2 linked regions of the Zobellia nedashkovskayae genome follow. The protein of the gene in region 1 interacts with the protein of each later gene in a pairwise test. Links are inferred from orthologs where the notes say so. Each region holds a gene or a part of one and is shown on either strand. Other genes may lie near its edges. The genes, in order: recJ and IWB64_RS06190.

The links.
Region 2: the proteins of recJ (region 1) and IWB64_RS06190 interact in binary tests that used the Escherichia coli proteins (3 or more experiments, as listed by UniProt). The link is inferred for Zobellia nedashkovskayae from one-to-one orthologs.

The regions. Positions count from the first base shown.
Region 1 is NZ_JADDXR010000002.1:1,579,913-1,596,570, reverse strand. Bases 852-3,824 are described here. They hold recJ (single-stranded-DNA-specific exonuclease RecJ), read left to right. Parts: upstream 852-1,480; coding sequence 1,481-3,169; downstream 3,170-3,824. Other genes in these bases: IWB64_RS06795 (VOC family protein), read left to right, coding at 3,166-3,552; IWB64_RS06805 (OsmC family protein), read left to right, coding at 980-1,408. In the rest of the region: IWB64_RS06810 (uracil-DNA glycosylase family protein), read left to right, coding at 1-401; IWB64_RS06790 (MFS transporter), read left to right, coding at 3,884-5,143; IWB64_RS06785 (UDP-2,3-diacylglucosamine diphosphatase), read right to left, coding at 5,133-5,906; IWB64_RS06780 (6-pyruvoyl trahydropterin synthase family protein), read right to left, coding at 5,946-6,398; IWB64_RS06775 (2OG-Fe(II) oxygenase), read left to right, coding at 6,486-7,127; IWB64_RS06770 (enoyl-CoA hydratase/isomerase family protein), read right to left, coding at 7,307-8,074; IWB64_RS06765 (MATE family efflux transporter), read right to left, coding at 8,113-9,447; IWB64_RS06760 (GNAT family N-acetyltransferase), read right to left, coding at 9,458-9,958; IWB64_RS06755 (universal stress protein), read left to right, coding at 10,009-10,809; IWB64_RS06745 (hypothetical protein), read left to right, coding at 11,109-11,435; IWB64_RS06740 (hypothetical protein), read left to right, coding at 11,608-11,925; IWB64_RS06735 (TonB-dependent receptor), read left to right, coding at 12,184-14,565; IWB64_RS06730 (DUF4625 domain-containing protein), read left to right, coding at 14,625-15,515; IWB64_RS06725 (DUF5074 domain-containing protein), read left to right, coding at 15,531-16,658. UniProt on the Escherichia coli protein: Single-stranded-DNA-specific exonuclease.
Region 2 is NZ_JADDXR010000002.1:1,442,641-1,459,318, reverse strand. Bases 8,925-11,917 are described here. They hold IWB64_RS06190 (type IA DNA topoisomerase), read left to right. Parts: upstream 8,925-9,262; coding sequence 9,263-11,572; downstream 11,573-11,917. Other genes in these bases: IWB64_RS06185 (cation:proton antiporter), read right to left, coding at 11,588-11,917; IWB64_RS06195 (SulP family inorganic anion transporter), read left to right, coding at 8,925-9,212. Outside these bases: IWB64_RS06225 (TonB-dependent receptor domain-containing protein), read right to left, coding at 1-1,043; lepA (translation elongation factor 4), read left to right, coding at 1,354-3,150; IWB64_RS06215 (hypothetical protein), read right to left, coding at 3,206-3,571; IWB64_RS06210 (GTP-binding protein LepA), read left to right, coding at 3,825-4,058; IWB64_RS06205 (cation:proton antiporter), read right to left, coding at 4,143-6,011; IWB64_RS06200 (universal stress protein), read left to right, coding at 6,124-6,987; more of IWB64_RS06195, read left to right, coding at 6,984-8,924; more of IWB64_RS06185, read right to left, coding at 11,918-13,615; IWB64_RS06180 (MBL fold metallo-hydrolase), read left to right, coding at 13,819-14,679; IWB64_RS06175 (S8 family peptidase), read left to right, coding at 15,071-16,678.

The sequences.
Region 1 (16,658 bases):
GAAAACTTAGGGAATGGTTAGGTGTAACGGAAGAACAGTTCTACAATCCGGATAATTTTGCGGTTTTACCTATGGGATTCTGCTTTCCAGGAAAAGGAAAAACTGGTGACCTCCCTCCTCGTAAAGAATGTGCACCCTTATGGCACGATGTTTTCTGGAGCCATTTAGAGCAAGTACGGTTGACACTTGTAATTGGCAAATATGCACAAGACCATTATTTAAAAGAATTGTACAAAAGAAACCTCACCGAAAATGTAGCTAGTTATCATGAATTTCTACCCAAGTTTTTTCCTTTACCACATCCTTCTCCAATAAATCGTTTTTGGATGTCAAAAAATCCTTGGTTTGAGTCCGATGTGGTACCGGAGTTACAAAAGCGGGTCAAAATGATTTTAGATTAGCCTTAACCTGATATTTTACAATTCATCAAAACTAAAGCGCAATTAAAACATTAGTAAATTTTTCATTGAACGAAACGACAAGGATAAATAATACTATTATAATGAAGGAAATACAAAATACTATCAACTTTATAGATTTATAAAGATATTTCCCTTTTAACTTAGTCAATATGTTCATATCAAAGTTCATTTTAAAATATATCCAAAACACAATGGAATAAAACCATACAGAAACTGTCTCAAACTTGCAGAGATCTGCTCATCCAGAATGATAAGTGAAATTAGACTTATCAAAATGAGTACATAGGCTAATAAATCTTTGTTATCTTTCAACGAATCTTATTATTGATTAGAGTAAATGACTTCCGCTCAATCATATAACGTAAAACTTGGATTATTGGCTAATCATAAATGCTTAATTCTATAAAAAAAATTTAGAAAGTGACTTGTAGTATCAGTAATCTCGGTATTTCTTCAAAAACATTCTTATTCATCACAAATACAGACAAGATCAATTTCCAACTTCAAAATCTATCTATTAATCGTATTTTTGATTCTTACTAGAAACATAAAAAATTATGGGTACTACAAATCATATTACAACCAAATGGCTTGGCAACATGCAGTTCGAAAGCACGAACCCATCAGGTCTAACCTTAAAAATAGATGCGGGTCCGGATGATGGCGGCGAAGGAAAAGGATTGCGACCAAAAGCTTTAATGCTATCTGGTCTGGCAGGTTGTTCAGGTCTCGATGTAGCCGCGCTTATCAAAAAAATGAAGCTAGAGGTAGATGATTTTCATATTGAAACTATCGCCAATCTAACTGATGAGCATCCAAAATTTTACGATGCCGTTACCATAGAGTACCATTTTCACGGAAAAGACCTAGCGGAGAAAAAATTACAAAGAGCCGTAGACCTATCTGTAGAAAAGTATTGTGGTGTAATGCAGATGTTCCGTCAATTTGCAACATTAGAAATCAAGACTATTTTTCATAAGGACTAAGTTTAAAACCTAAAGTTAAAGCTCAAAATTAAAGTTCAAGAGTTAAACTTGATACTTAAACTTTCACACCCTATGCGCTGGACCATTAAACCAAAACCTCAACAAGATGCTATTGACCAATTGGCTAATGCGCTCAAGGTTGACGATTTAGTGGCTCAACTTTTATTGCAAAGGGGTATAACTACTTATGAGGCGGCTAAGAACTTTTTTCGACCAGAGTTAACTCATTTGCACGATCCTTTTTTAATGAAGGACATGCACATTGCGGTAGAACGCATTGAAGAAGCCATTGCCAATAATGAAAATATTTTGGTTTATGGCGATTATGATGTGGACGGTACCACTTCAGTAGCTTTGGTTTCTTCCTATTTGCTAAGCTATTACCCCAATGTTGCCACCTATATTCCAGACAGATATACCGAAGGGTATGGTGTCTCTTTTAAAGGGGTAGACTTTGCCGAAGACAACGATTTTTCGTTGATTATCGCACTAGATTGTGGTGTAAAGGCTATTGACAAGGTGGCTTATGCGAAAGAAAAAGGAATAGATTTTATTATTTGTGATCACCACAGACCCGGTAATTCGCTACCAGATGCGGTAGCAGTTCTTGACCCTAAACGTGATGATTGCAACTATCCATACGATGAGCTTTGTGGCTGTGGCGTTGGTTTTAAACTGATTCAGGCGTTAGGCTCCCGACAAGGGGAAACTGTTGAGGACCTAATTCCTTATCTTGATTTGGTTGCTACGGCCATTGGTGCAGATATTGTTCCGATGACAGGCGAGAACCGCGTATTGGCCTATTTTGGACTTCGGGTAATTAATACCAATCCCAGAATTGGCTTCAAGGCCATTATTAATCAAATAAAAAAATCGGTACTTACTATTACAGATGTAGTGTTCATTATCGCTCCGCGGATAAATGCCGCTGGCCGAATGGAACATGGGCAACATGCTGTAAACCTGTTGACCGAAACCAATTTCACCCAAGCCGAAACCTTTGCTGCCCAGATTGAAAAATTCAATCAAGACAGGCGTGGACTCGACAAAGAAATCACTGTAGAGGCCCTTGAACAGATTCTTCATAATAAAGAAGAAGAACGTTTTACTTCTGTAGTTTATAAAGACTCGTGGCACAAAGGCGTTATCGGTATTGTTGCTTCGCGACTTACCGAAACCTATTACCGTCCAACACTGGTCTTTACTAAAAGTGGCGATAAGTTGGCAGCTTCCGCACGTTCCGTAAAAGGTTTTGATGTGTATAACGCCTTACAGGGCTGTGCAGATTGCATTGAGCAGTTTGGAGGACATAAATATGCTGCCGGACTCACATTACTAGAAAATCAGTTCGAAAACTTCAAAGCACAATTCGAAAAAGTAGTCTCCGAAACCATAGACCCAAAATTGTTGATTCCAGAAATCTCCATAGATGCTCAATTAGATTTTAAGGATATTTCACCAAAACTGATGCGTATCCTAAAACAGTTCGCTCCTTTTGGGCCTGGTAACATGACTCCAACATTCATGTCAGAAAATCTAATAGATACAGGCTATGCAAAAGGTGTAGGTGAAGATGGGGCACATCTTAAGTTAGCTGCTACTCAAAACGGAATTGGTCCTATTGGAGGCATTGGTTTTAATATGGGTGATAAACTCCCCATAGTAGCCAACAAGAAACCTTTTAGTGCTGTCTTTTCTCTAGATGAAAATGAATGGCAAGGAAATATAAGCTTGCAGATGAAATTAAAAGACATACAATGAAAATAGAACACCTCGCCATCTGGGTATCTGACCTTGAAGCCACGCGTCATTTTTACGAGCATTACTTTGATGCTGTTTGCGGAGAACGGTATCACAATCCAAATAAAAACTTCACGTCTCACTTTTTAAGTTTTGATGAAGGCTCGCGATTGGAGCTTATGCACAAACCGGAAATCACAAAGGCATCAGATTCTACAGAAGAACATTTGGGCTTTATTCATTTTGCGCTCTCCGTAGGTTCAAAAGAAAAAGTAGATGCCATTACCGAGCAACTTAGGTCTGACGGATTTCAAATTCCTGGTGAACCGAGAACTACAGGAGACGGTTATTATGAAAGCGTTATCCAAGACCCAGAAGGCAACCGGATTGAAATTACCATTTAACGGATTTCTTACTACGCAGTCCATCGATAAGCCCTATATAAATTAGGCTTGTTAATGCTTTTGCTCGGTTACTCTAAATAAAATTACAAACTACTTGGTTGGTTTTGATTTCTACAGTGCTTTACAAGCATATAATTATCACATTTCGCATTTAAAAAATAACCGTTCGTCGATGAAGTGCCCTTACACAGTGAATTCAAGGCTTTAAAAAACTGACTACTCAGTCGGTTTTAGGAAACAGTAACTTAAACGGCCTTTTGTATTTTAAGCGTACCGTTCATCGGATTATAATAATATCTTTGCGCCTTATTTCTATCGAAAAAGCGCGTTTATGGATCCTTATGCAGCCTTACGTTATAAAGAATTCAACATCTTTTTGTTGGTTCGTTTTGCTATGGTATTTGCATGGTCTATGCAGTTCATTGTTATAGAGTGGCAAGTATATTCCATGACCAAAGACCCACTTTCTTTGGGTATTATTGGGCTTATGGAAGTGATTCCAGCTGTATCCATGGCTCTTTTTGCAGGGCATATTGTAGATCAAAAAGAGAAACGTAATCTTTTAATAAAATGCATTTTGGGTTTCTCAGTAATCAGTTTTGGGCTCTTTATGCTCAGTTGGCCTTCTATGGAAGATAAGCTAGAAACCAAGACCATTTTATACGGTATTTACTTTTTGGTTTTCCTAGGTGGTATTGTTCGTTCGTTTCTTGGGCCAACCATATTCTCTTTAATAGCCTTAATCGTTCCTAAGAAAATATACCCCAATGCTGCAACATGGAGCAGTACTACTTGGCAATTGGCTTCCGTTTTAGGACCTGCTTTAGCTGGGTTTTCTATTAGCTGGATTGGCGTTCATTGGTCTATGTGCCTCATTTTTGGTTTCTCAATACTGGCATTGATATCCTTATTTCAAATTTCGACAAAACCCATTCTTAACCCTAAAATAGGAGAACCGGTATTTGAAAGTTTACGAGAAGGACTTCGGTTTGTATTCAGTACCAAAGCTGTTTTTGGAGCATTAACATTAGATATGATTGCAGTACTTTTTGGAGGCGCGGTAGCGCTTTTACCAATCTTTGCACAAGATATTCTGCACGTAGGTTCAGAAGGCTTTGGTGTTTTACGAGCCGCACCAGCGGTTGGCGCAGCACTTACCATGTTGGGGTCTACGCGATTTCCATTACATAAAAATGCCGGTAAGAAATTACTGTTCGCGGTATTTGGTTTTGGCCTCTGTATGATTGTTTTTGGCCTTTCTACCTACTTCTGGCTTTCAGTAATCGCCTTGTTCTTAAGTGGTGCAGTAGATGGTGTTTCTATGATTATTCGTCAGACAATATTGCAACTTAAAACTCCGGATAACATGCGAGGACGTGTTGCATCCGTTAACTCTATGTTTGTTGGGTCTTCTAATGAACTAGGAGCTTTTGAAAGCGGAGTAACAGCAAAACTGATGGGTACGGTAACCGCAGTGGTTTTTGGTGGTGCTATGACCTTAATTACAGTAGGTGCCACAGCTATTGTTTCACCTTCATTTAGAAAACTAGACTTACAGAAAGATATTGATGAGCACGAAGCTAATGAGTAGGTTCATATTTTTCAAGGCTTAGCTTTTCCCCATCAAAAACAGCATAAGTATAATAATGAATCCAATCGCCTAAATTGGTGTATTTTGAATTCTCACCTACCTTTATTTCCATAGGCAAGTGGCGGTGACCAAAAATAAAATGGTCATAATGCTCTGTTTCTAGCTTACGCTTGGCATACTGCACCAACCATTCATTGTCTTCGCCTAAAAACTTGGCATCGTCATCTCCTGAAATCAATTTATTTTTAACAGATAAATGTTTTGCAACTCGTACACCTATATCTGGATGCATCCATCTAAACAGCCATTTAGCTAAAGGATTGGTAAACACTTTCTTCATGCGTTTAAAGCCAATATCATTAGGTCCCAACCCATCTCCATGACCAATAAAAAAGGAAACTCCGTTAATATTGAATTGCTGTGGTTTATGAAAAACAGGAATATTAAGTTCTTCTTCAAAATAACCATCCATCCACAAATCATGATTTCCAACAAAGAAATAAATAGGGATACCAGAATCGGATATTTCGGCTAGTTTTCCCATTGTACGGGTAAAACCTTTAGGTACTACGGTTTTGTACTCCGCCCAAAAATCAAAAAGGTCACCCATTAAAAAAATGGCTGCGGCATCTTCTTTGATTTCATCTAACCACGCAACAAATTTCTTTTCACGCGGACGGCTTTCCGCCATAGTTGGCGCACCTAGGTGATTATCACTGGAAAAATAGACTTTTTTGCCTTGAGGAACGGTAATGGTTTTCATCTGATGTCAAATATAACGAATACCCTTTTGAGGAAGGTGTTATTGATTATCGGATGCGTACCACTCGGCAAACGAAGTATCGGTCTCTTGAAGCTTCAAAGAATGTAAACTTATATTCTCGGGCAACCTAGCTTTAATTTTCTTTGAAAAATCAATAACCATATTTTCACTGGTCGGTTGGTAATCTGCCAAAATAACGCTATGCCCTCTATCGGTCAATTCTTTTGCAAGCTCTACGTGTGGTGTGTTTTTATTAAAAACCGTAGCGTGATCAAACTGGTCCACAATTTCTTCTTTAACGATTTTCTTTAAATCACCAAAATCGATAACCATACCCTGCTTTACATGGCTTGTATCCGTAATTGGACGACCAATTACCGTTACCGATAATTTATAGCTGTGGCCATGCACATTTCTACACTTTCCGTCATAGCCGTAAAGCGCATGTCCGGTCTCAAAATTGAACTGTTTGGTAATTCTAATTTTACTCATGAAATAGGATTGTAGTGCAAAGGTATTCAATTTGTAAAACCAATCCGTTTATAGATTACATTTGCCGGCTTTTAAATTTTGTCCTAAGTGGAAGAACTGTATAATCAATTAGACTTTGCGGTGAAACCGCATTACGAAAAGATAATTTCTGATATCCTAGAAAACGGCTACAGTGTAGTTGATGATTTACTTTCCCCTGTCACTGTGAACGCCCTGCGAACAGACCTTTTAGAGAAATATGAAGATGACTTGTTTAAAAAAGCAGCCATTGGAAACCGACTAAACGAAGTGGTACAAACCGGAATACGCGGTGATTTTATTCTTTGGATGGACGAAAATGTAATAAATACCAGCCATAAATTTTTCTTTGACCGCATTAATGATTTAGCCTCTTATCTTAATAGAACCTGTTTTCTTGGCATTATGAGAAAAGAATTTCATTACGCCGTTTACCCTGAAGGGAAGTTTTACGCAAGACATCTAGACACCTTCCAAAATGATGACCGACGAAAACTTTCTATTGTCTGCTATTTGAACGAAGATGACTGGCAACCTGAACACGGTGGCGAATTAGTACTTTATCTGAATGGGGAAAACGGCGAAATTCCGAAAACCATCTATCCGCTTCCTGGCAGAGCGGTAATTTTTGAAAGTCGAGATATAGAGCACGAGGTGAAGCCTGCAAAACGCGAACGGCTGAGCATTACTGGCTGGCTAAAAACCCGCTAATCCGTTTAAATAAAGGGAAACTATCTCCTATATCTTTTTTTTGCGCGAACGCGATTTACAAAGTATATAACTACTACAAAAAGAGCGAGAAGTGGAAAAACAAGGTCGCCATTCAGGAAATCTAAAATATTCATAACTGAGATTTAAAAAAGTAAAACGTCAACGACAGTCGGTTATTGTTATTTTTTGAATTTAGATAATGCATTACGCGTAAAATCTGAAAGTACTAACTTACCACTTATGGCCGCCCGCTCAACCAAAAGATCGTTCCAATGATCCGTACCATGCCAAAGTGCTTTTTTCCATTCTTCAAGGGCTTCGGGATTGTAATCGGCTAGTTTCTGTACATGAAAATCCAGGTCCTTATCCAATTCCTTTGTATCATCAAACACTTTAGAAAAGAGACCCTTTTCCTGTGCCCAATAAGCACTCTTCCATTCGGTAGGTGCCAATGAGAGCTCAGAAATAGCGGCCGTTCCTATTTTTCGTTCCACCGCTGGAGCAATGACCAACGGAGCAATACCAATAGTAAGCTCGGACAAACGTATTGACGCCGCTTCAGATGCATAAACATAATCGCACGCAGCAACAAGACCTACGCCTCCACCTACTGTTTTACCTTGAACACGGCCTACAATGACCTTTTTACATTTGCGCATAGCATTGATTACATTGGCAAAACCACTAAAAAATACCTTGCCCTCTTCTAAAGTAGACACCGCCATAAGCTCATCAAAAGATGCACCTGCACAGAAAGCACGGTCTCCTTCAGATTTCAATACAATAACGGTTATATCATCATTATTAGAGAGTTTATCAATCTCCGCAGTCAAACGGCCCAATAGCTCAGCAGTAAAAGAATTACTGGCCGGATGACCAAACTCTATGGTAGCTATCTTATTATCTATTTTGATATAAAGGCTTCCGTTTTCTCGGGTAGTTCCCATAATTGTGATTTAAATGTTGAACAAATGTATCATCAAAATTACTCGTTTTGCACTAGAGGTCGAAACTTTCTGATAAACTTAACGACCAGAGCTCCCCCACGGATGACCATCCACACGGTAAAGGCAATCCAGATTCCGTATAAACCCAAATTCATATACTTTCCTATGAAGAGAACAGGAACAAAACCTAAAAAAGTAGCAGCTAGCAAGGTGTTTCTTAAGTATTTCATTTCACCCATCCCTTTAAAAATTCCATCAAAAATAAAGGCAATGGTATTCATTGGTAAACCTAAAATAATAATAAAAAATATGGCGTAAAAGGCATTAAGCACTACTGTTTCCTTAGAAAAAATAAGACCTATAGGTTTATAGAATAAAAACCCTACTACCATTAATAGTAAACTTACCAACAGACCATATAGCATTATCTTTTTTGCCAATTGCCATAAACCTTTATAGTTTTTCTCTCCCAAAAGCCTACCGCCCATAATATTTCCGGCAGCCGCATAGCCATCAATAAAAAAGGCAGAGAACAACCAAATATTAATTGCAATGGTATGTGCTCCTATAAATTTAGGACCCAGTTGCGTTGCTTCGCGAACTGCCAAAATCAATGCTGTATTTAACGCCAGAGCACGTACAAACAGATTAAGGCTCATGACTACCAACCTACCTAACTCATCGTGAATCGGTAATTTTAACTTAAGACTAATAGCTGTCTTGGTTACCAAAAGTATAAAGGCCATAACGGCCATGATTCCTTGTGCCAAAAGGCTTGCCCAAGCTGCACCTTCCAAATACATGGGTTCAATAATCCCTTCTATCCCGTAAACAAAGGCAAAATCAAGCCCAACATTTAGAACGGCCCCAACAATAGCAATCAGCATGGGATAGTAGGTATTCTGTAACCCGCGAAAAATACCCATAACGGCAAATACAAAAAGTGTGAGCGGAAAGCCCCAAACCCTTATAGAATAGTAAGAAACGCAATACTCTAGAATCTTGCCTGTGGCATTAAGTAGTTCAAAAATATCTTTGACGATAAAAATAGTAGACAACAGAACGACAATACTCAAACCTATATTCAAAAAGATAGCTTGCGCCGGCAACGTTTTTACCTCTTCTATACGTCCGGCACCTAAATATTGAGAAATAATGGCCGATATAGCGCTACGGGTCTGACCTAAAATCCATATTAACATGGAAAGAAAAGAACCAACAATACCAGCTGCTGCTAGCGATTCTAGCCCATCTACAGGAATATTACCCACAATAGCCGTATCCGTAATAGACAACAGCGGTTCTGCAATACCTGCAATCGTTGCTGGTATTGCTAATTTATTAATGGACTTAAAATTGATTTCGGCCTTCAAGGGGCCAAAATTACAACACTAATTCATAACAATGAAAGGGATGCTCGCTCTGTTTTGGAAAGAAAATATCACCCAAACGTTCAAAACCTCTAGTCTCATAAAATTTCTGGTTTCGCTTATTTTGGCTGAAAGTGTCTAGCCGTACCGATGCAAATTTATTTTCCCGCGCATAGTTTTCAGCAAAAGCCATCAACTTTTGGGCGTAGCCCTTACCCTGTAAATCAGGATGTACCGAAACTCTATGTATGTAGATATTATTGTTTGATGGTGTCAACCACTCAATAGGCACATATTCTTCGTCCATTAGTGTGGAGAGCACGATAGTACCGATTATTCGTCCATCTTCTTCCAAAACGTACAGTTCTCCTCGTTCAATATCTAACTCAAAAGCCTCTTTATTTGGGTAATCCTCGTTCCATTGGTAAATGCCGTTTTTAATCATTGCAGCGGCACATGCTCTAGTAATGTTGAGAATCTGAGGTATTTCCGATAACTTTGCTGACCTTACCATTTTTAGGATCCTATTTTAATTGTAAATTTAAACGATAAATCCAATAACATATGAAACATATACTAGTACCCATAGGTATTTCTCCCGATGCACACCAAACTTTACAATACGCTGTTGATTTTGCTGAGCAATTCGATTCTCGAGTTTATGTAATGGAGGTTTTTAATGTTTCTGTGGGAGCTGGTAAAAGTTTGGCCAATGTTACAAAAAAAGTAGCAGAAAGTGGAAAAGAACGATTAAAGGAAGTAATTGATAAAATTGATGCGAAAGGCGTTAATATCACTATTGCTACGTATAACGGTAGTATTGTAGATGGTTTAAAGGATATTGATAAAGAACTAGGCATAGATCTCATTATCATGGCTCCAAGAAGTAATGATGTTACGGAGGAATTTTATTTAGGCTATACCTCTGGAAAAATAATTAAACAGACAGATATACCAACTTTAATAGTTCCTAAAGGTCACGTAATGACGCCACCAAAGACTATTTTGACGGCTTTTAAATCTGGTATTCTTAAAAGAAACCGTATTCTATACCCGTTATTGGAAATCAAAAAGAAGTTTGGTTCTACGGTAAACTTGCTTTTAGTAAAGACACCTGGCTATTCCGATGATGATTTACGAATAAATACCGCATTGATGGACGCAAGCTCGCAAATAACCATGACAGAGGCGCCTACCACCTATCTTGGTGTTCTAGAACGTTTTGAATCACAACAACCAGATATGTTATGTGTTTTTAGACGTAAAAGAGGGTTTTTCAAAAAACTATGGGAAAAGAATACCATACAAAAATCTGAGTTTTCGGCCCGAGTTCCTGTACTTGTACTGAGCGTAAAAAAGGATTAAATAGGCAGCAGTAATTACTTGGCTCACAATTTTGATACTTAGTATAAAAGTATTTTCTTTACGCCAGCCTAAATGGGGGATTAGCTCAGCTGGCTAGAGCGCTTGCCTGGCAGGCAAGAGGTCACCGGTTCGACTCCGGTATTCTCCACCAAAAAAACCATCAATTTTTTATTGATGGTTTTTTTATATAAATTGATTCCTATCTTGTTAAATTATCCTGTTGGACAATCCTTTCATTTGTTTTTGTATCCAGACTTTCTATATTTGCTGCTAGCAGAAAATTCCCAAAAACAAAAGAAGTGAATCATAGTAAGCAAATAGTAAAATCAATTACAGCATTCTTGCTGTTTTGTGCATTACTGTTTCCTTCTACTGTTGAACTTTTTCACTTTTTTGAAGGTCATGAACATGAAGTTTGTAACGATAGTAGTGAGCATTACCACGAGGCTCCTACAGATTGTAATGTTTACCATATACAACTAACTTCATTCAATTACGACTTTTCTGTATTACCGGATATTATTCGTTTTGAATATGCTCAACGTGATGAGCAGCTTTTTTCTTCCGTAGTCATTGACTCTTATTCAAAGACTAATTTCCAATTAAGGGCACCCCCAATAGTTTAGTAAAATACTTCTTATTACTATGTGAACAAGCCGGTTTGTATCGTTTAAAAAACGACACTGACAATGCAATTTATTATTCATTTCGAATAATATTATTACAGATGCTTGCTTTAACTATAGTAGCATATTACTCTATTTATTTAAGAGACATTACATCCACTAAACTTTTATTTTGGGAACAAATTTGAAACGTAATATTTCCTATTTTCTCTTAACTGCCTTTATTTTATTACGGGTAGTTAACCTGCACATGGCTTCTCATGCTCTAACCGATTCGGAAATGGAGCATTGTGAGCTGTGTACGCTTATTTCTAGCTCCAACCAAGATACTCCCATCTACCAAGACGTTTTGGTATCAAAAATTGTCAAAACTGATTTTTCTATACTACACGAACAGAAATCAGAAAGTAAGTACCTTGCACCTTATCATAAAAACATACTCTGGGTATATTTCTACAACAAACCACCTCCTGTTATTTTCTTGGGATAAATACGTCTTTTCGCAAACTATTTTTATATAACCGCCTGCCTATATATGTGATTTTTAGGTAGAATTGGCTGTATAAAAACATCCTTGTAGACGCTTACTATCCCTCTTATTTTCGGACTCTTTCTACTCCTTTTTTGGTCTTTTATAACTACACCTATTCAACTGGACTCAATCATTTATTGGGAAAATTGATTATCAGTCAATTATAAAAAATCTCTAGGGCAATTTTATCAATCTCAAGTGATTCAACATCCATTCATGCACAAAACTAAAATTAGCTTTAAATGGCGATTCTTAATTTTTTTAGGCGCTCTAAGCTTTTTCTATATAGGGTCATCACAAGAAATTAATGGTCATGTTTTGAACGTCAAAGGTTTTCCTATCATAGGTGCCACGGTCAAGACATCACCTAGCTCAAAGTATACGACAACAGATTCGGAAGGATATTTTCAAATACACATTCAGCCTAACGATTCCATTCTATTTCTAAATATAAAGCACTTAGCTCATGCTCCAGTACAAATAACCTTAAGTGAATTGAAAACCTCATCTTCCATGACTATTACCATGCCAGATGCCGTTACAAATTTAGACGAGGTAACCGTGGTACAATCTAGAATATTACAACGGGCCATTAATCAATCACAGTCCATTGTCATCATTGACCAAGACTTTATCTCAAAAAATAATACGGGAACTTTTGCAGGTGCCCTAGCATCTATACCAGGAATAAACACTATGAATGTAGGGGTTGCTATTGCAAAACCCATCATAAGAGGAATGGGTTTCAATCGCATCTTGGTAAACAATCGTGGTATTAAGCAAGAGGGGCAACAATGGGGTGCAGATCACGGACTTGAAATAGACCCCTTCGATATTGAAAACGTAGAAATAATAAAAGGCCCAGCTTCCTTACTCTACGGGTCAGATGGTATGGGTGGGGTCATCAATATTACAGAAGGCACACGATTAGCTGAAAATGGCAATAATATTGAACTGAGTTCTTCCTATCAGACCAATAACGGTGCTATTTCAAATTCTCTTGAATGGAAAGGAAAGCATAACAACTGGTTCTATAGTGCCAGGTCTACCTATCAAGACTATGGCGATTATACCGTTCCTTCCGATGAGTTCACCTATGCCGGTTTTAACCTACCCATTTATGACAACAGGCTTAAAAATACCGCAGGCAAGGAACTTCATTTTAGTGGTGCTATTGGTTATGATTCTGAAAATTTCGAATCCAGTTTACATCTATCCAGCTTCAACCAAAAAGCGGGAATTTTTACTGGGGCAATAGGACTACCAAGAGCTTACAACCTTCAGCATAATGGTGAGTACAGAGATATAGATGTTCCTCGCCAAGAAAATAGTCATCATGCCATTACAAGCAATACCACTCTAAATTTTGGACCTCATAGTTTAGAATTGGACTTAGGATATCAGAGAAATAATAGAGAGGAATTATCGTTTCCCGGGGCTCACGGAATATCGCCAGAACAGGTAGACTCCAATCTTGCACTAGGTCTTTATTTAGACACCTACACCGCCAATTTACGATTTGGTCTAAACCCGAACCCCAATCATCAACTCATGTTTGGAACGCAATTGCAACATATGCGGAATAACAAAGATGGTTTTGAATACTTACTCCCCGTTTTTAAAAGTTTTCAGCTTGGCCTGTACCATTACCAATCTATAGATATTTCTAATAATTGGATGACAAATTTTGGTGTTCGTTACGATATAGGCTCTCATGATATTGAACGTCATTTACAACCAATATATGACCCAGGAACATTATTGCCAACAGGAGAATTCACAGAAAGAACGCCTGAATTCGAGCGCAGCTTTGACAACATAAGTGCATCGGCAGGCCTATCATATAAAGCCAATAGTCAAAACCATATAAAACTAAACCTGGGGAATAGTTTTAGGTTTCCTACGGCCATAGAATTATCTAGCAACGGAGTTCATCATGGTAATTTCAGACATGAATTGGGCGACCCTAATTTAGGTGTGGAAAGGGGCTATCAAGCAGATGTTACGTATTTGCACCAATCTAAATCCCTATTTCTAGAAGTAGCCGCTTTCTATGGATATTACACCGATTATATCTATCTGTCTCCGACCGGAAATTTTTCACCTCTAGCATCAGGAGGAACCTTGTGGGAGTACAGGCAAGACAATGCGATTTTTAACGGTTTTGAAATCACCGCAGGCTATGAATTCCCTTTCCAGCTACATGCCGATCTGGCCTTAGATTTTGTTCAAAACCTAAATCTGAACAGTAACCTAGGCCTGCCATTGACTCCCCAACCGGCAGTAGTGGGCAAACTGGAATATGATTTTGCCGAATTCAAACGTGTAAAAAACACTTCGTTTTATCTTTCCGGTCGCTACAATTTTCAACAGAACAGAACGGACAGAAACGAAAGGGAAACCCCAGACAGTTTCATTCTTGATATGGGAATTGCCTTTGATGTAATAATTGCCAATCAAAAAATTAAATGCATCCTAGGCGCCAATAACTTACTCAATACGGCCTATTTCAATCATATCAGCCGTTACCGGTTACTGAATTTACCAGAACAAGGGCGCAATTTCATATTTACTGTAAATGTCCCCATAAGCCTCTAAATCCACCTATAAATTATATAGAACAATAAATCCAATATGAATTCAAAAATGAAAAACAGATGAAAAAAATTACACTATTATCTCTCTTCTATCTATTTCTATTTTCCTCTTGTTTAAACGAGGATAAAGAAGATGAAATTGACTTAGAAGCTCCCTCTATATTACCCTACGCTAGCAACGCAAGTGTGCAACCGGAGTATTTTCTTAAGACGGACACCAATACCAATGAAATTCCCGTAGCTTTTTCCATTACGGATGCTACAGGTATTCAAGAAATAAAACTAGAATCGCATAGTGGTTTTGATGGTCATACCCATGGAAAAACAGCTTCTACGGTAAATTTAAAATTCAAGCTATTTAGCCATAGCGAAGTCATTGAAGCGGAACAAATAACAGACCCTACACTTTTTAACTATTCTACTAGTATTTTCTGGGATGACCGTAATCCGGACATAGATGAAGATGAGCTTATTTTGGGTGGACCCTATCACTTTTCAATTCAAGCGACCGATGTAGAAGGGAACGAGACGAAGTATTCCGACAACTCTACCTATCACACTACGCTATATCTTAATACAACCTACGCACCGCAGGTAGAACTAACAGATTTAGATATCGCCAACGAGAACATTGTGGGTAAAGTATATCGCAATACAGATCATAACGCTTCATCTGATATTTCTTTTCTATGGATTTATATAGAAGAACCAAGTACAGAAAATACGGGTCAAGAAGGTACCATTCTAAAGGAATGGGTCTGGGGTGAATCAAATTGGCCGCATCAGTACCGAGCAAATGAAGGCGACACCCTTCCTGACGCCCAGGAGATTGACCTACAAAGCCTATTCGCCAACAATTCTGACTTTTTCACAAAACTACAAGGCAATACGCTGGTAGTATGGGCGGAAGACACTAACGGAAATATATCAGTAAATCAATTTAATAACTAACTAAAAATGAAAAACATGAAACAATCAATTTTAAAAATTTCTGTCTTTGCAGTAGCATTCGGTTTATTTACCGCTTGTAGTAATGATGACAACATTATTGTTGACGACGAGTCGATTATTGAAGAACCTTCCGATACCGATTCGGAAGAACTGGAATTCCAGGATATGGAAAGTGACTGGGTACGATTATCACTGTTAACCGATGATTCTATAGACCTTATGCAAGCCGATTCGGGCGAAATTACCTATAGTGTTGATGCCGTATTTGTTGAAGGCGAAAGCTTTTACACCACTAATTCCGGGCGCTACTTAGCAGCTATTGATCGCGCAGGTGGGCAAGTACGCTTTTTTGATTCAGGTATCTCAAACCATGAAGACCATGGCCATGAATATGAAGCCCAATGGGCCAGCGCGGAATTCAGCAGCCTTTTACCAACTCATTATACGGGTTCAGAAGGAGATATTGTAATCTTTAATGATGGCGATGGGTCTATTGTATATGTTGACGAAGAGTCACTAGAAATCCCTTCATATCAACCCGAAGTTTACATGCTTGAAAATACTGTGGCACACCATGGCGCTGCTGTAAGATTGGATAACGGCATGTTCGTTGCAACCTTCAAAAACACTGATGAAGCCGGTGGTATTCCACAAATGGTGAAATTTATTGATGAAGAAGGTACTGTTATAGACGATAATGGTGGCATTGAAGTTGAAAGTATTCACGGAGTTGCTGTGAACGGTGACTATGGCGTTTTTGGTTCTACCGATGGAATAATACTAGTGGATACTGAGACCAATATGGATTTAATTGAAAACATAGAAGGTCTTAATGCTGATTCTGGCAACTGGTTGGCATCTATTAAAGGCCATGACGAATCCGATCATTTCTTTGCTAGAGCAGGTAATTTAGGTGTTTTTATGATTGACCCTGAGACAAAAGAATTAGCAAATATTTATTCAGGTGATGATGTATCCGGAGACTTGTTCAACTTTGATGGTCATTATTATATTCTATATACAAGTGATAATACAATTCATGTTTTTGATGCTGAAACAGGAACTGAACTTATAAGTCGTACGGTTGAAATAGCCAATATTCCAGAACTTGCCAATACAACAGAAGCTTCAAACGCAAACGCC
Region 2 (16,678 bases), 150 kb from region 1 along the record:
CATGAACTTGGATTAGACACATCTGTGTCCGTATCATAAATACGAGACCCATTTGGCTGCCAAAGATTAATAGTTGTAAAGCTCAGTCGTCTCTTTTTATCAATATCGTAATCAAAAAACAGAGAAATATTATGCTGTTGCTGGTTTTTAAGATATTCCTGCTCTGCCGTCCAAGTTGAAACCGTACCGTTATCTTGAGAAAAGTTTGTAATGTCCGTATAATACGTAACACCCCTATCTTGGCGAAAACTATAGTTTACTGACAACTGTGTTTTCTTACCCTTAAAAAAATGATCTGTACCAACAGTGTGTTTGGGCAGAATACCCTGAGTGTATTTATTATAGATTGCGCCATTATAACCCGCAACTATATTCTTTTTCATTACAATATTAATCAAGGCATTATCTTCTGCTCCATACTTTGACGGAGGGTTGTTTATAATCTCAATAGACAATACATTGGCGGCAGATGTTCCAGACAAAAGATTGACAATATCTTCATAAGGTATATTGATTTTCCGTCCATTAATTAAAACGCCTATGGCAGAACTTCCCTGCACCGTTAACCTGTTATTTAAAACCATAACACTAGGTGTTATTTTAAGTAAGTCCCAAACATCGCCATCAGCATAGGCGGTATTTTCTACATTAAAAACCAATCGGTCAATTTTTCTTTCTAATCTAGGTTTTTGTGAAGTAACCACCACCTCATCAAGCCTCTGATCTGATTCATCTAGTAGTATTGGTTCTAGCTCTTTATCCGCATCAATTTTAAAAGCTGTTATAGCACTTTCATTACCAATAAAACTAGCCTTGATCAAATAATTGCCTGCAGGTATTTTTATAATTTTAAAAGTTCCGTCTTCGCCAGTAGAAGTTCCTGAAATTAAGGTAGAATCGGCAGCGTTTAATAAGAGTACATTCGCATAAGAAATCGCATTATCCTCTTGACTCTTTACAACGCCAGTAACGGTAAGTTCTTGGGAATAAAGTAGGCAATTGAGGGATAATAGGAAAAATAAGGGGCAAATAAAATTCTTCACTAAATGCTAGGTTCTGTTTCAAATCTAACACTTTTTAAGGATAAAATCTTACAATAAATGTAATTTAAGATTCAGCACTCTATATAACTACCTTACAAATGAGTAAGGACAATACATTCTATAGCATCTTTAAAAAAGTCCCTAATTACAATTTCGGCTTATACAGTTTTGTTTATTTCAAATCAGCCAGCCCTCAAACATACTATTAAATGTCCCGCCTACATACGCTTTGATGATACAGGATTAAAATAACGTATCTTTGCCCACTTATACGCAATAGAATTCGCTTGCCTAAATCAGTTTATCATCAATGAAGAATATTAGAAACTTTTGTATTATAGCCCATATTGACCACGGTAAAAGCACCTTGGCAGATCGTTTATTAGATTTTACGGGAGCTGTTACCGATCGAGAGAAGAAAGAACAGCTACTTGACAGTATGGATTTGGAACGTGAACGTGGTATAACCATAAAGAGTCACGCTATTCAAATGGAGTACACTTATAAAGGTGAGGAATATATTCTTAATTTAATAGACACTCCTGGCCATGTTGACTTCTCTTATGAAGTGTCTAGATCAATTGCTGCCTGTGAAGGCGCTCTTTTAGTTGTAGATGCTGCCCAAAGTATTCAAGCACAGACCATTTCTAATTTATATTTAGCATTAGAGAATGATTTAGAAATCATTCCTGTTTTGAACAAGGTAGATTTACCAAGTGCCAATCCAGAAGAAGTTACTGATGATATCGTAGATCTATTAGGCTGTAAAGCGGAAGAAGTAATTCCTGCAAGTGCTAAAACAGGGATTGGTATTGAAGAAATTCTTTCGGCTATTATAGAGCGTATTCCTGCGCCTACGGGTAATGTAGATGAGTCTTTACAAGCACTTGTTTTTGATTCTGTATACAATCCGTTTCGTGGCGTTGAAACCTATTTTAGGGTTATTAATGGCGAAATAAAAAAGGGACAAAAAATAAAATTTGTTGCTACTGATAAAGATTACTACGCTGATGAAGTAGGAACTTTAAAGTTGACACAAGAAATAAAGAAAAGTGTAAAAGCCGGTGATGTAGGGTATTTGATTACAGGTATTAAAGATGCACGTGAAGTAAAAGTTGGTGATACTATTACAGACGCGGCGAACCCTACAAAAAATGCAATAGCAGGTTTTGAGGATGTTAAGCCTATGGTTTTTGCTGGTATTTACCCTGTAGATACGGATGAGTTTGAAGAATTACGTTCTTCTATGGAAAAGTTGCAATTAAATGACGCCTCATTGGTGTTTGCTCCTGAAAGCAGTGCTGCCCTTGGTTTTGGATTCAGATGTGGTTTTTTAGGAATGCTTCACATGGAGATTATTCAAGAGCGCTTAGAGCGTGAGTTTAATATGACCGTAATTACTACGGTACCAAACGTTAGTTACCATGCATTTACGCGTAAAAATCCTGATATACCAATTGTTGTAAACAACCCTACTGATTTACCAGATCCGTCAAGTATTGATCATGTAGAGGAGCCTTATATAAAAGCTACGATTATTACGAAAGCCGATTTTGTAGGTAACGTAATGTCTTTATGTATTGAAAAAAGAGGAGTGATAACAAATCAAACCTATTTGACCACGGAACGTGTTGAGCTTACTTTTGACATGCCTTTGGCCGAGATTGTTTTTGATTTCTATGATCGCTTAAAAACTGTTTCAAAAGGGTATGCCTCTTTTGATTACGCTCCTATAGGAATGCGTCCTTCTAAACTAGTACGTGTAGATATTTTACTAAATGCACAGCCCGTAGATGCCCTTTCGGCTTTACTACATGCAGACAATGCAGTGAACATTGGTAAGAAGATTTGCTCAAAATTAAAAGAACTTATACCACGGCAACAGTTTGATATTCCGATTCAAGCGGCTATTGGTGCAAAAATAATATCTAGAGAAACTACCAAAGCCTTACGAAAAGATGTAACGGCCAAATGTTATGGTGGTGATATTTCTCGTAAACGTAAACTTTTGGAGAAACAAAAGAAAGGTAAAAAACGTATGCGCCAAGTAGGTAATGTAGAAGTTCCTCAAGAAGCCTTTATGGCAGTGTTAAAGTTAAACGATTAAAAATAATCCCTTGCTCGAAAGAACAAGGGATTTTTTCATATAATAGTTTTTAATGCTACTCCTTTATAGCTAAAATATTCTCACCTTCCATAAGTGTGGTGTTACCTAATAATTCTCCTACAGTAAATGTATCCGTCCCTTCATCATCAGCATATATAACAATATAGGAATCTTCTGATTTCATCCAAGTAAATGTAGTTTCAAAATCTAATTCACCATTATAGCTCTCTGAATAATCACCAGATAAATCTGATTTAAACACCCACTTATCTTCATAATTTGTGGTTGATTGTCCATCAAAAGTGGTACTTGATTCCATTAACCAAGTACCGATAATTACATCAGTGTCATCTTCATCTTTAGAACAACTAGTAAAGGCTACGGTACTCGCTAAAGCGAAAAATAAAAATAGTTTCTTCATAATAGATTTGGTTAAAATAGTATAGATTAAGTGATAATAAAACGGCTCATACTTTAGAATATTGCCGTAATACAATTAACAAAAAAAATCTATGTCATACCCTTTACGAAATGGTGTTCAATGTAAATTATTCTAAATCAAATACTTCTGTTATTCCTACGTATAAATATTCTTTTTCTTACAAATATTTCAAATTTTGGGCAATTTTTAATGTTAGTATCTGTTTTAATAGTGTAAAACTATTTCGCAAAAAATGACCACGTATATAGCCCATTTTAACGCAAAGCACAGAACGATTCCTTCGGAACAGAATTCCATATTTATCTGGCAACAAGAAAGTGGTGAGATAGATATTAATCTACTGGAAGATAAAATTAAAAGGGAATCATCTATACATTTTTATAGCCTTGCAGGAGATGAATACATAGACGTGAAGCAAGATGATATAGATATATTTGTTTACAAGACCATGCCTTTTTCAGGCTAGTCTTAGAGTATTACTTCCTCCAAATCATTATTCAAGAAGAATCATAAAACGTATTTAAGTATGGATATGCCTAATTATCTTGGTCTATTCTTCTTCTTTTTGGTCAATTTCAACTTCGTCCTTTGTTTCATCAACATCAAATACTTTTCCTAAGTAAACCAATCGGTATTTATCTGTGATGTCCTCAAAGTCAGTGCTAAAACTAGAAATGATCTGTAAATCACCTTTTGGCGTTTTCAAGAAGATAGGTACAATATTTTCATCTGCTTTGGTAATTTCTATTAGTGCCTCGTAATGTTCCTTATCCTTTAATTCTATCTCATGCACTGCAGGAAATTTTCTTGCGGTTTCCGTTAATTTGATAAAGTCATCGGTATGTGAAAACAGTCCTTCTTTAGGATTATTTTCTGGATTATTCATCTCATCGGCATTTACCAACCTAAAAGAACCATTAGCTCCAAAATCTTTACTAAAATTATTAACCGCATACTTATTAATCTCAGAGTTCCCTGTCAATGCCATAAGATAGCCTACATCATTAAGTTCTATATTGTCTGTCAGTGTATCAGAATAAATATTTGCGGTAAAAGCCTCAAGGCCTAATTTCTTGGCTTTGTTTATGTTTGTTTGATTATTATCAATTAAAACTACATGACGGTTGTTCTTATTAAGATAATCCGCAATAAGACGAGATGCTTTTGATGCTCCTATAATTAGTATACCTTCCGATTTGGTCAAAAACACACCTACAGATTTCGCAAATAAACGTGCTGTAGTGGCGTTCAAGAGAACCGTTCCCAATACAATCATGAATACCAAAGGTGTAATAAATTCAGCACCAGGCTCTCCTTTAGCGAGAAGCTTAGAACCAAACAGTGAGGCAATACCGGCAGCAACGATACCTCTTGGCCCAACCCATCCTATAAAAAGTTTTTCATTGAATTTCAGGTTTGAACCGGATGAACTTAGAAAGACACCTAGCGGTCTAATCACAAAAACAATAATAGCAAACAGAGCTGCAGTTCTCCAATTAAAAATCAATTCAAGGTCAGAGATATTAATATTCGCGGCCAATAAAATAAACAAGATAGAAATCAATAAAATACTTAATGATTCTTTGAAGTATAAGAGTTCTTTAATGTTTGGAAGATCCGTATTACCCATAACCATACCCATAACAACGACTGCTAAAAGACCAGATTCATGTGCAAAGGAATCGGACATTACAAAAACAAGAAGCACTGTAGAAAGCGATGCCACGTTCAATAAATAATGCGGAATAAAATTCTTTTTAATAGCAAAGGTTAGCGCATGTGCGAATGTAAAACCAAACGTGAAACCAAAAAGTAAAATCTTACCGAACTCTATTAAAGCGGTTATTGTATAGGCTTTCCCCTCTCCTACACTTATGAATTCAAAAACCAATACGGCTGCCAAAGCTCCAATGGGATCAATTAATATTCCCTCCCATTTCAATACTGCCGAAACATCTTTCTTTAAAGGGATATTTCTTAAGATGGGTGTTATTACCGTAGGTCCCGTAACAATAATTAAAGCCGAAAACAAGAAAGAAACCTGCCAGCTCAACCCAAAAATATAGTGCGCGGCAATCCCTGCACAAACAAATGTGACCAATGACCCTAACGTAATTAGTTTCGTTATAACTGGACCTACATTTCTAATTTCCGAACGTTTTAGAGTTAACCCGCCTTCAAAAAGAATAATACTTATGGCAAGCGAAACAAAATAGTAGAGTGAATCGCCAGGGAAGAGTCCTATTTCTCCATTCCAGATAGGCTCTATGAGTTTTTGTCCATCAATAGTATACAAAGAGGCGATTGGCCCCACTAACAGCCCAATTAGGATTAAAGGAAGAATTGCAGGTAACTTTAGACGCCATGCAAACCACTGCGCTAATATTCCTAAAATGATGATTCCTGCAAGTTCTACCATAGCTTTTTCATTAAGATTGAAAAATAACTATTTTATCTGAAAAAATAGAATTGAATAAGTCAAGATATTCCTTTTTTATTATTATGCTATATTGGGCTCCCGTTATCTAATCATGGCATCAGAACTACAACCGTTTAAAACTATTTTATTTGGCTTTGCTTTCTCTCCTTCTTTGAGGGCTAATGTTATTGAAACTGCGCGTATCGCAAATTTCTTTGGTGCGAAGCTGATATTATTACATGTAGGAGAAAAGTCATCGGAGAAATCGAATCAAATTAATCAGATTCTTGAGCAAACGGCGCATAAAAATTTAGAAGTAGAAATTCAATGGGAAAGTGGTGATCCATATGATGTGATTTCAAATACTTGCAAAACATCAAAAATTGATTTATTGATTCTTGGTGCCATGCAACATGAAAACATGTTTAAGTTTTATGTGGGTTCCATAGCAAGAAAACTAACCCGTAAAGTGTGTTGTTCTGTTTTGCTTCTCATAAAACCATCTGCCGAACGCGTACCTTGTAAGCATATTGTTGTAAATGGCCTTGATGCACCTGAAACCCATTTTGCCATAACCAATGCTTTTTATGCCGCTAATGCCCTTGGTGCGCAGCAGTTGACCATCGTAGAAGAGATATTACAAAAAGAAATACATGTAACGGTAGAAGATGATCGCTCGCTTAAAAAAGCGAACCTAATGAAGGAACGCTTAAAGCATCGCGAAGAATCTAGAGTACGTAAGATAATTAATAACCTACCTCCATATCTAACAGATAACATTACCGTAAAAACACAAAGTATTTTTGGTAAAAGAGGGTATTCTATTGGACATTATGCAGAAGTGGTTAGGGCTGATCTATTGATTATGAACGCCCCTTCTAAAACCGGTTTTTTAGACCGTTTGTTTCCTCATGATATTGAATACATACTTTCAGACCTACCAACCGACCTTTTAATCATAAGAAAAACTAATTGACTCAAAAAACCAGTCACTCCAAGACTTTTACAAAAGCACTTCCTAAAAATTTATTTTCTGGTTTTGTAGTATCTCTAATAGCCCTACCATTAGGTTTGGGTCTGGCTTTAGCAAGCGAGGCTCCGCCTATATCAGGTATTATTGCGGCGGTAGTTGGTGGTCTGGTGGTCTCTATCCTGGGTGGTTCCAACGTCACAATTACTGGTCCGGGTAATGGATTGGTTATTGTACTCTTGGGTGCTATTACAACTCTTGGTGGTGGTAATATGTACCAGGGCTACCTATTTACCCTTGCGGCCATTGTTATATCCGGTATTTTGATGTTACTCTTAGGATTTCTTAAACTGGGAAGGTTGGCCGACTTTTTTCCTGCTTCCGCCATTGAGGGAATGCTTGCTGCAATAGGACTCGGAATCTTATCAAAGCAATTTCATATCATGGTCGGAAACAATGAGGCCTCTGGAAGTATTGTTGCCCTTTTAGGAAAAATACCAGTGGCTATCGTTGCGTTATTTCAGAATCCTGATAGCAGTATGCTTATTGCGGCGGCAATAGGTATTATCAGTCTACTAATTATGATTTTTTATTCCAAAATAAGGAATCCTTTCTTCCATCTAGTACCTGCCCCAATGTGGATTTTAATTCTATCCATTGGATTTAGTTACTTTTTTGTGTGGACGGATGCTCCCTACCCAATGAATGATGAATATTTGGTAAACATACCTGATGATGCCATTAGAAACATGGCTTTTCCTGATTTCTCCAAGATTTTAGAAACAGATTTTATTCTTGCTGTTTTAGCTATAACCCTAATTGCCAGTATTGAATCCTTATTAAGTATTAAAGCGGTAGATAAGCTTGATCCTCTTAGCAGACGTTCAAATGTTAACAAAGACCTTAAAGCTCTTGGGCTAGCAACAACACTAAGTGGTTTAGTAGGCGGTTTAAATGTAGTAACCGTTATTGCCAGAAGTTCTGTAAACGTAAATAACGGCGCTACAAATCGCTCGGCAAATTTATTTCATGCGCTCTTTTTGGTCATCTTTATTTTGCTGTTTCAAGACCAATTAAGACGAATTCCCCTCGCAGCATTAGCTGCAATTTTAGTCTATACGGGTTATAAATTAGCAACCCCAAAAACTCTTCAAAAAATTGCTAAAATCGGTAAAGAACAAATTCTCATATTCTTGGCCACGCTATTAACTACATTGTTCACCAATTTAATTACAGGAATAAGCGTTGGTATTTTGGTGACATTTATTGTTCATGTGCTGATGAACAAAAGCATGTCCTTGTTTCTTAGCCATATTTCAAAACCAAACGTGCTTCTTTTTAAGGAAAACGAAGGCGGAAATTTTTATGTGAGTATTAAATACTTCTGTAACTTTTTGAATTTCTATAAGTTGAAAAATAAATTAGATGTTATTCCAGAAACCGAGAACGTCATTTTAGATTTTTCACTCTGCACTTTCGTAGATCATACTGCTATGGAAGGTTTGGAAAACTACGCCGAAACTTTTTCCAAAAAAGGAGGTAGTTTAGAAATTATTGGCCTTGACAAGCACGGAGCTGATTCAACACATCCTTTTGCTATACGAAAAGTGCTTCCAATTCATAAACTAAAACAAATTGGTCGGTACTTTACCAAAAGACAAGGCCTATTAGAAAGTACTGCAAAAGAGCTTAAATGGACCTATAACGCTAAGAAAAACAAAAAAACTAAGTTCTTAAGTAGCTTTGTTTTCTTTAGAAGACGTCAAATTCCATATATCTACAATACCCTGTCTGATAAACAAGGTAAATACAATCTGTTTGACGTAGAGTTTACAGAAGGTGCCTTTATAGCCTACGAGGTGGTAAAAACCACTGTAATGCATATGCAACTAGAAGATGAAATTCCTGTTTTCACTTTAGATAAAGAAGGCCTTTTAGACTTTAAATACAGCTTAGCTGGTTTCAAAGATATTGACCTTGATGACCACCCTGATTTTAATAAAAGATTCTACCTAAGCGGAGAAAATCCAGAAAATATTAAAGCATTGTTCACTGATGAGTTAATTTTGTTTTTAGAAAGTAACCTTTACTATCATATAGAATCTAATGGCTCATCCCTTTTAATTCTAAAGAAAGAAAGGCTACTTAGTGTTACTGAAATAAAAGCAATGCTCTATTTCAGCAAGCAACTTTGTGAGTTGGTTAGCAGTACAGTCGTCGTCAGCGCATAATTACAATACCGTTTAAACTAGCTTCGCATTATTAAATTTCAGCATATAAAATGAAAGTCTGTATAGCCGAAAAACCATCTGTAGCAAGAGAAATTGCTTCCGTTCTTGGGTGCAACACCAAGCGTGATGGGTATTATGAAGGTAATGGTTATGCTGTAACATATACGTTTGGGCACCTTTGCACGCTTAAGGAACCAAACGATTACAAACCGCATTGGAAAAGCTGGGATTTAAACAATTTACCCATGCTTCCAGAACGCTTTGAAACTAAAGTTTCTAAAGATTCTGGTATTACAAAACAGTTTAAAATTATAAAACAGTTATTTGATAAAGCAGATGTTGTTATAAATTGTGGGGATGCCGGCCAAGAAGGAGAGCTAATACAACGTTGGGTTTTAAATCAAGCAAATTATAAGGGTAAGGTGGAAAGACTTTGGATTTCTTCGCTTACAACCGAAGCCATAAAAGAAGGTTTTACTAACCTAAAGCCATCTGAAGATTACGATAATTTATATTACGCAGGTTTTTCCCGAGCCATCGGAGATTGGCTTTTAGGCATGAATGCCACTCGTTTATACACTTTAAAACATGGTGGTTACAAGCAAGTATTATCTGTTGGCCGTGTGCAAACACCAACATTAGCTATGTTAGTTAACCGGTTTAAGGAAATAGAAAATTTTAAACCACAACCGTATTGGGAATTGCAAACTCTCTATCGCGATACTTTATTTAGCTACGAAGAAGGGCGTTTTCTTAAGGTTGAAGACGGAGAAAAACTAGCAAATATTGTAAAAGAACACGATTTTGAAATTGTATCTATCACTAAAAAGGCAGGAAATGAATACGCTCCAAAGCTGTTTGACTTAACCGGCTTACAAGTATATTGTAATACGAAATTTGGCTTTTCTGCAGATGAAACTTTAAAGATTGTCCAAAAACTATACGAACAAAAAGTAGTTACTTATCCTAGAGTTGACACCACGTTTTTACCAAACGATGTATACCCAAAAGTACCCGGAATACTTCAAAAATTAACGAATTACGCAGCTTTAACAGCGCCATTGCATGGAAAAAAATTAAAGAAAACGAAAAAGGTTTTCGATGATAGTAAAGTAACGGATCACCACGCAATAATACCAACTGGGCAGCAAATGAATTTGCAATACAACCAGCAACAGGTTTATAATATCATTGTACGCCGTTTTATTGCCGTGTTTTATCCAGATTGTAAAGTCTCAAACACTACAGTAATTGGTAAAGCCGAAAAAGTAAAGTTTAAAACTACAGGAAAAGAGATTTTAGAAAAAGGTTGGCGTGTTGTTTTTGAAACTCCAGATTCTCCGTCTAAAGAATCAGGAATACTACCAACTTTCGTAAAAGGCGAAAAAGGACCACATGAGCCCTCGTTTTTAGAAAAACAGACCAAGCCACCAAATCAATTTACTGAGGCCTCCCTCCTACGCGCTATGGAAACCGCAGGAAAGCAGGTTGATGATGACGAGCTTCGCGAGATTATGAAAGAAAACGGTATTGGCCGTCCTTCTACTCGCGCCAATATTATTGAAACATTATTTCGAAGAAAGTATATAAAACGAAATAAGAAGCAAGTCATCCCAACAGTTATTGGCATACAACTAATAGACACCATTCAAAATGAACTATTAAAATCTGCTGAGCTCACTGGTAAATGGGAAAAGCAATTAAAAGACATTGAAAAAGGAACGTTTAGTGCTGGAAGCTTCATTAAACAGATGAAACAAATGGTAGACCGTTTGGTGTACGAAGTACGAAGTGAAACCAAGAAAGCCAATATCTCGTCCGTAAATAATAAACCTGCTGGCGCAAAGAAAAGAGTAACCAAGAAAACCTCGGGAATAACGGCAGAAAAATGTCCAAAATGTAAGAATGGATCACTTCTTAAAGGGAAAACAGCCTATGGTTGTTCCGAATTTAAAAAGACTTGCGACTTTGTTATTCCATTTATATTTGAGGGTAAAACCATTTCAGAAAAACAATACGTAAGATTATTACAAAAAGGGTCTACCGTAAATCTAAAGGGCTTTAAAGTGAATGATGCCACTGTTGAAGGACTTGTTAGATTTGATGATGATTTTAAACTAAAGTTAGAGCCTAAAAAACATTTACCTCCTAAAAATGTTAAGGTTTCAACAACCACTTCAGAAGAAAATATTTGTCCAAAATGTAACAAAGGCACTATTTTAAAAGGGAAAACGGCTTATGGTTGCAGTGAATATAAAACTGGTTGTGATTTTAGATTCAGTTATGATGAGATTCGTAAAAAAGCTAATGGGCACCAACTAACAAAGGATTTGGTTTATAAAATACTTCAAGAAAACTAACCGTATTGGTATTCCTTATGGGTAAATAATTATTCTACTATAAGAGTTGAAGTATCCTTCTATTTTTTTTGGAATATTATCTAATGCCCCTATATGAGAAACGCTTCCTTTACGGGCAGAAACAAGAATAAAAAGGTCATTAACCTGAATTTCTTTGGAAATTATTAAAAAGTCATCCCAATTGGTCAGGTTATTAAACGTAAGGGATAATTTAATCTTCCTGCTTGTTAAATACTCTTTTATATACTTTTCGGTATCATCGTTACAATACAGCACTATAGGCACACTTATTTCAGAAGCTAGTAATACAATTTTGTCTACCCACTGTTTAAAACCTTTCTCCCTTTCAGCCAATTTTGGAACTGCTAATAGTATACGTCTATGGTTGGTTAAAGGCACATGAAAGTGGCAAATAAATAAAAGTTTATCTGTTTGGTTCAATACGCTATCCATCTTTTCGCCAACTAATTTTTCTATGAACCCGGTGTTTTCCGGCCAACCCATAATAATAGTATCTACCATAGTTTCACGAGCTGTACGCACAATTCCCGCAGCGGGGTTTAGGTCTATTGTTGCCGCTAAATTGGCTACCGTTTCTGAGGCTGTTGCTTCTTTTACCAAAAGCTCTAAACGCTCCTTGGATTTCATAATATTCCTTTCAGCCTGAATGTTGTTTGGTACTACGGTTAGAATGGTAATGGGGTGCGTAGATTTTTTGTCCTTTATTAAAATAGCGAACTCTAAGGCTTTATCCATATTAGCAGGATTCGCAATAGGCATTAGTATGTGCTCGTTTTTAAATACAGTAGTCATTGATTCTTCGTCAAATTCTTCAGCCTCTGAATCAACAACAATTCGTTTTGCCGCTTTTTCTGTAACAAAAGAGGCTATGATGCAGGTAAAAAGTATAAGAATTACGGTTCCGTTTAAGATATTACTATCTAATATTTTCGCTTTATAACCCACCAAGATTACCGCTAATGTTGCCGCGGCATGGGCGCTACTTAGTCCAAAAATCAAATTGCGTTGGTTAACAGAGTATTTATACACCACTTGCGTTACAAAAGCAGCTAGCCATTTCCCAAAAATTGAAACTACCGTTAATGTTGCAGCAATAATAAGTGCCATGGGACCGCTAAGAATCACCTTTATATCTACTAACATGCCAACGCTAATCAGGAAAAAAGGGATAAAAAGTGAGTTGCCAATAAACTCTATGCGATTCATAAGTGCGGATGAGTGCGGTATAAGCCTATTTAATGCTAAACCTGATACGAATGCACCTATTATGGGTTCAAAACCTGCAACTTCGGCTAGAAAAGCAGCAAAGAAAATAATAGCTAACACAAAAATGTAATGCGAGTGTTTTTCGGTCTGCATTTTCTGAAAGAACCAAGCGGCTACTTTTGGTACCACCTTGAACATTATCAATGAAAAGACAATGAGGGAAACAATCATCTTAACCCAGAAACCTAAACCTAAGTTACCTTCATGAGACCCCATAATAACCGCTAAGATTAGCAGAACGGCAGTGTCTGTCAATATCGTCCCGCCTACTGTTATGGCCACAGCCTGATTCTTAGAAACCCCAATCCTACTCACTATAGGGTAAGTCACCAAGGTATGTGTGGAAAACATACTCGCGGTTAAAAAACTGGCATCCACACCATACCCTAAAATATAATGGCAAACCGGAAAACCTACAATCAAAGGAATACTAAAGGTTAGAAGGCCAAAAAGTAAACTTTTGTTTCTGTACGCCCTGAATTCGTTAATATCTAATTCAAGTCCTGCTATGAACATAATATATAAAAGACCAATAGTAGAAAAGACTTGTACAAAGAGTCCTTCTTCCAATAACTGTAACCCGTGAGGTCCTATAATAATGCCCGATAGAATGAGGCCAATAATTCCGGGTACACGAATTTTGCTCAGCAAAATGGGCGCCAGAAGTATGATAAAAAGAATTAGGGAAAATATTAAAACGGGATTGTCCAGTGGTAACCTGAAGTGTTCACCCAAATGATTTAAAAATTCTTCCATAGATTTCCAAATTAAAAATCACATAAACTCAAAGTCAGTTTTTTCGTAAAAACTCAACTTATTCTCGCTACAAAAGTGAATCAAGAGCAATGGCTAAAAAACAACAAAAATCGATCTGTACTTGTTAAATAAAACCCAATAAAATGCCAATGGTTCAAATATCTATAGCGCTTTTAATACTTTGTTATTCTCAATATATCTAGATGGAACTATACCCCATAGAAACAGGAAATTTTAAACTAGATGGTGGTGCTATGTTCGGCGTAGTACCAAAAGCCATTTGGCAACATACGAACCCCGCAGATGCCAACAATCAAATAGATATTGCTGCTCGCAGCTTACTTATTGAAGATGGTAATAGACTAATTTTGATTGACACAGGAATGGGCAACAAACAGTCCGATAAATTTTTTGGCTATTACAACCTTTGGGGAAACCATTCTATTGATAGCTCTCTAAAGAAATTGGGTTTTCATCGGGATGATATTACCGATGTCTTCTTAACACATCTGCATTTTGACCATTGCGGAGGATGCATTCAATGGAACAAAGACAGAACGGGCTATGAGCCCGCTTTTAAAAATGCTGTGTTCTGGACAAACGAAGACCATTGGAAATGGGCTACGGAACCCAATGCACGTGAAAAAGCTTCCTTTTTAAAGGAAAATCTTCTACCGATGCAAGAAAGCGGACAGCTGAAATTCATTGAAAGAACATCTGACAAGTTCCAGAGTGAATCAGAATTAGGTTTTGGCTTTCACTTTGTAGATGGCCATACGGACAAGCAGATGCTACCCCAGATTTCGTATAAAGGAAAACAATTGGTGTTTATGGCTGATTTATTACCTACCGTAGGACATATTCCTTTACCGTATGTGATGGGTTATGATACCAGGCCACTTTTAACCCTTGCAGAAAAAGAATTGTTTCTAAATAAAGCTGTTCAAGAAGAATACCTTTTGTTTTTTGAGCATGATGCACACAATCAGCTAGGTACTCTTAAGCAAACCGAAAAAGGAGTGAGATTAGATGACATCTACACCTTTGACCAAATTTTTAATTAAGGTCGTTAGTTCGTTCAACTAAAAAAGGACTTAATCACGAAAAATAATTTCGTATACGAAACTGTATTTTTACCAGTGTTTTATGGTACTAAGGTTAATAACCTATTTTTTTATAGCCGATTTTTAAAAAAGCATTTGAAACTAAAAATAAGTAGTTGAAATAGTAAAATGAAGGTTGTCATTTTGTTCCGGGTTCAAAATTATTCAACCTTTTTCAGATAAAAAAATCATAAAAACATTATGATTTGGTTAAAAAATTGTGCCAAATCTTACCTTTGCAGCCATTTATGTTAAACTACTGAGTTGGTTCATGGGCAGATAAAGCCTTTTTTTAACCATTCACTCACTATAATTTTAAAACTAAAACAAACACTAAACTCAATTCAATAATATGACTTCATTTTTTTCGAAACCTTTATTAGGTTTATCTGCTGCCCTTGTTCTTATGGGTTGTGGCTCTACAGCGTTAGTATCTACTCCAATTGAAAGTATTGATACTACTCCATTAAAAATATCCGATTTATCAGATGCCCAGAAAAAAAACTGGGGACATTTAGACCTTGTTTCCGATACCATTCCAGGTATGAGCGTTGATAAGGCCTATGCAGAAATTATAAAGAACAAAAAAGGTGAAACGGTTATCGTTGCCGTTCTTGATTCTGGTATGGATTTAAAGCATGAAGATTTAGATGATGTGCTCTGGACCAACAAAGGAGAAAAAGCTGGTGATGGTATTGACAACGATAAGAACGGTTATGTTGATGATATTCATGGATACAATTTTTTAGGCGAATCATACAATGAGCAACTAGAAGCTACGCGTATAGTGAGGTTAAAATTGGGCGATGCTTCACTACAGGCCAAAGCCAAAACAAAAGTTGATACCGAATATGCTAAAGCATTGCAACAAAAACAACAGTACGAGCAAATTTTTCAAACTGTTAAGAATGCCGATGATGCCGTTAAAAAGGAATTAGGCAAAGACCTTTACACCGCAAAAGACTTAGCGGGCATTGAAACAACAGATGAAGGCATGCTGCAAAATATTGCCATTTTAACTCAAATGTTGAGCTACGAAGATTCTATTCCTGAGGTTCTAGAGCAAGTTGAAGCAGGAGTAAAACACTTCTCCGATCAGTTGAACTATAACTACAATGTAGATTTCAATGGCCGTAAAGATGTAGGTGATGATCCTTATGACATTAATGATCTTGGTTATGGTAACGGAAACCCACAGAATCGCCAAGAAGATGAAAGCCACGGTACACACGTTGCCGGTATTATTGGAGCGGAGCGTAATAATGGCAAAGGAGCTAACGGTGTTGCAAACAATGTTGCAATAATGAGTATCCGTGCCGTTCCAAACGGTGATGAATATGACAAAGATATTGCTTTAGGTATTCGCTATGCAGTAGATAATGGAGCAAAAGTGATTAACGGTAGTTTCGGAAAATCTTTTTCTCCTGAAGCTAAATGGGTTTATGATGCTATTAAATATGCAGCAGAAAAAGACGTTCTTTTTGTACATGCAGCAGGTAATGAAGGTGCGGATTTAGATGATCCTGCCAACCCTAACTTTCCAAATGATCAAGTAGACAACGGTCCCGAAATTGCAGACAATGTTCTTACGGTAGGTGCATTATCGTCTAAATACGGTTCTGAAATGGTTGCTTCTTTCTCTAACTACGGTGATGTAAACGTTGATGTTTTTGCCCCAGGCGATGAAATTTATTCGTCAATGCCAGGTAATGACTATGAATTTCAAGGAGGTACTTCAATGGCATCCCCTGCCGTTGCCGGTGTTGCTGCCCTAATTCGTTCTTACTATCCAAAATTGACTGCTTCTCAGGTAAAGCATATAATTATGGAATCTGGTCTTGCGCCAACAACAAAAGTAATTTTGAGCGGTGATGCTTCTAAAACGGCTACCTTGGATGAAGTTTCTACTTCAGGTAAAATCGTAAATACTTACAATGCACTTATCATGGCCGATAACGTA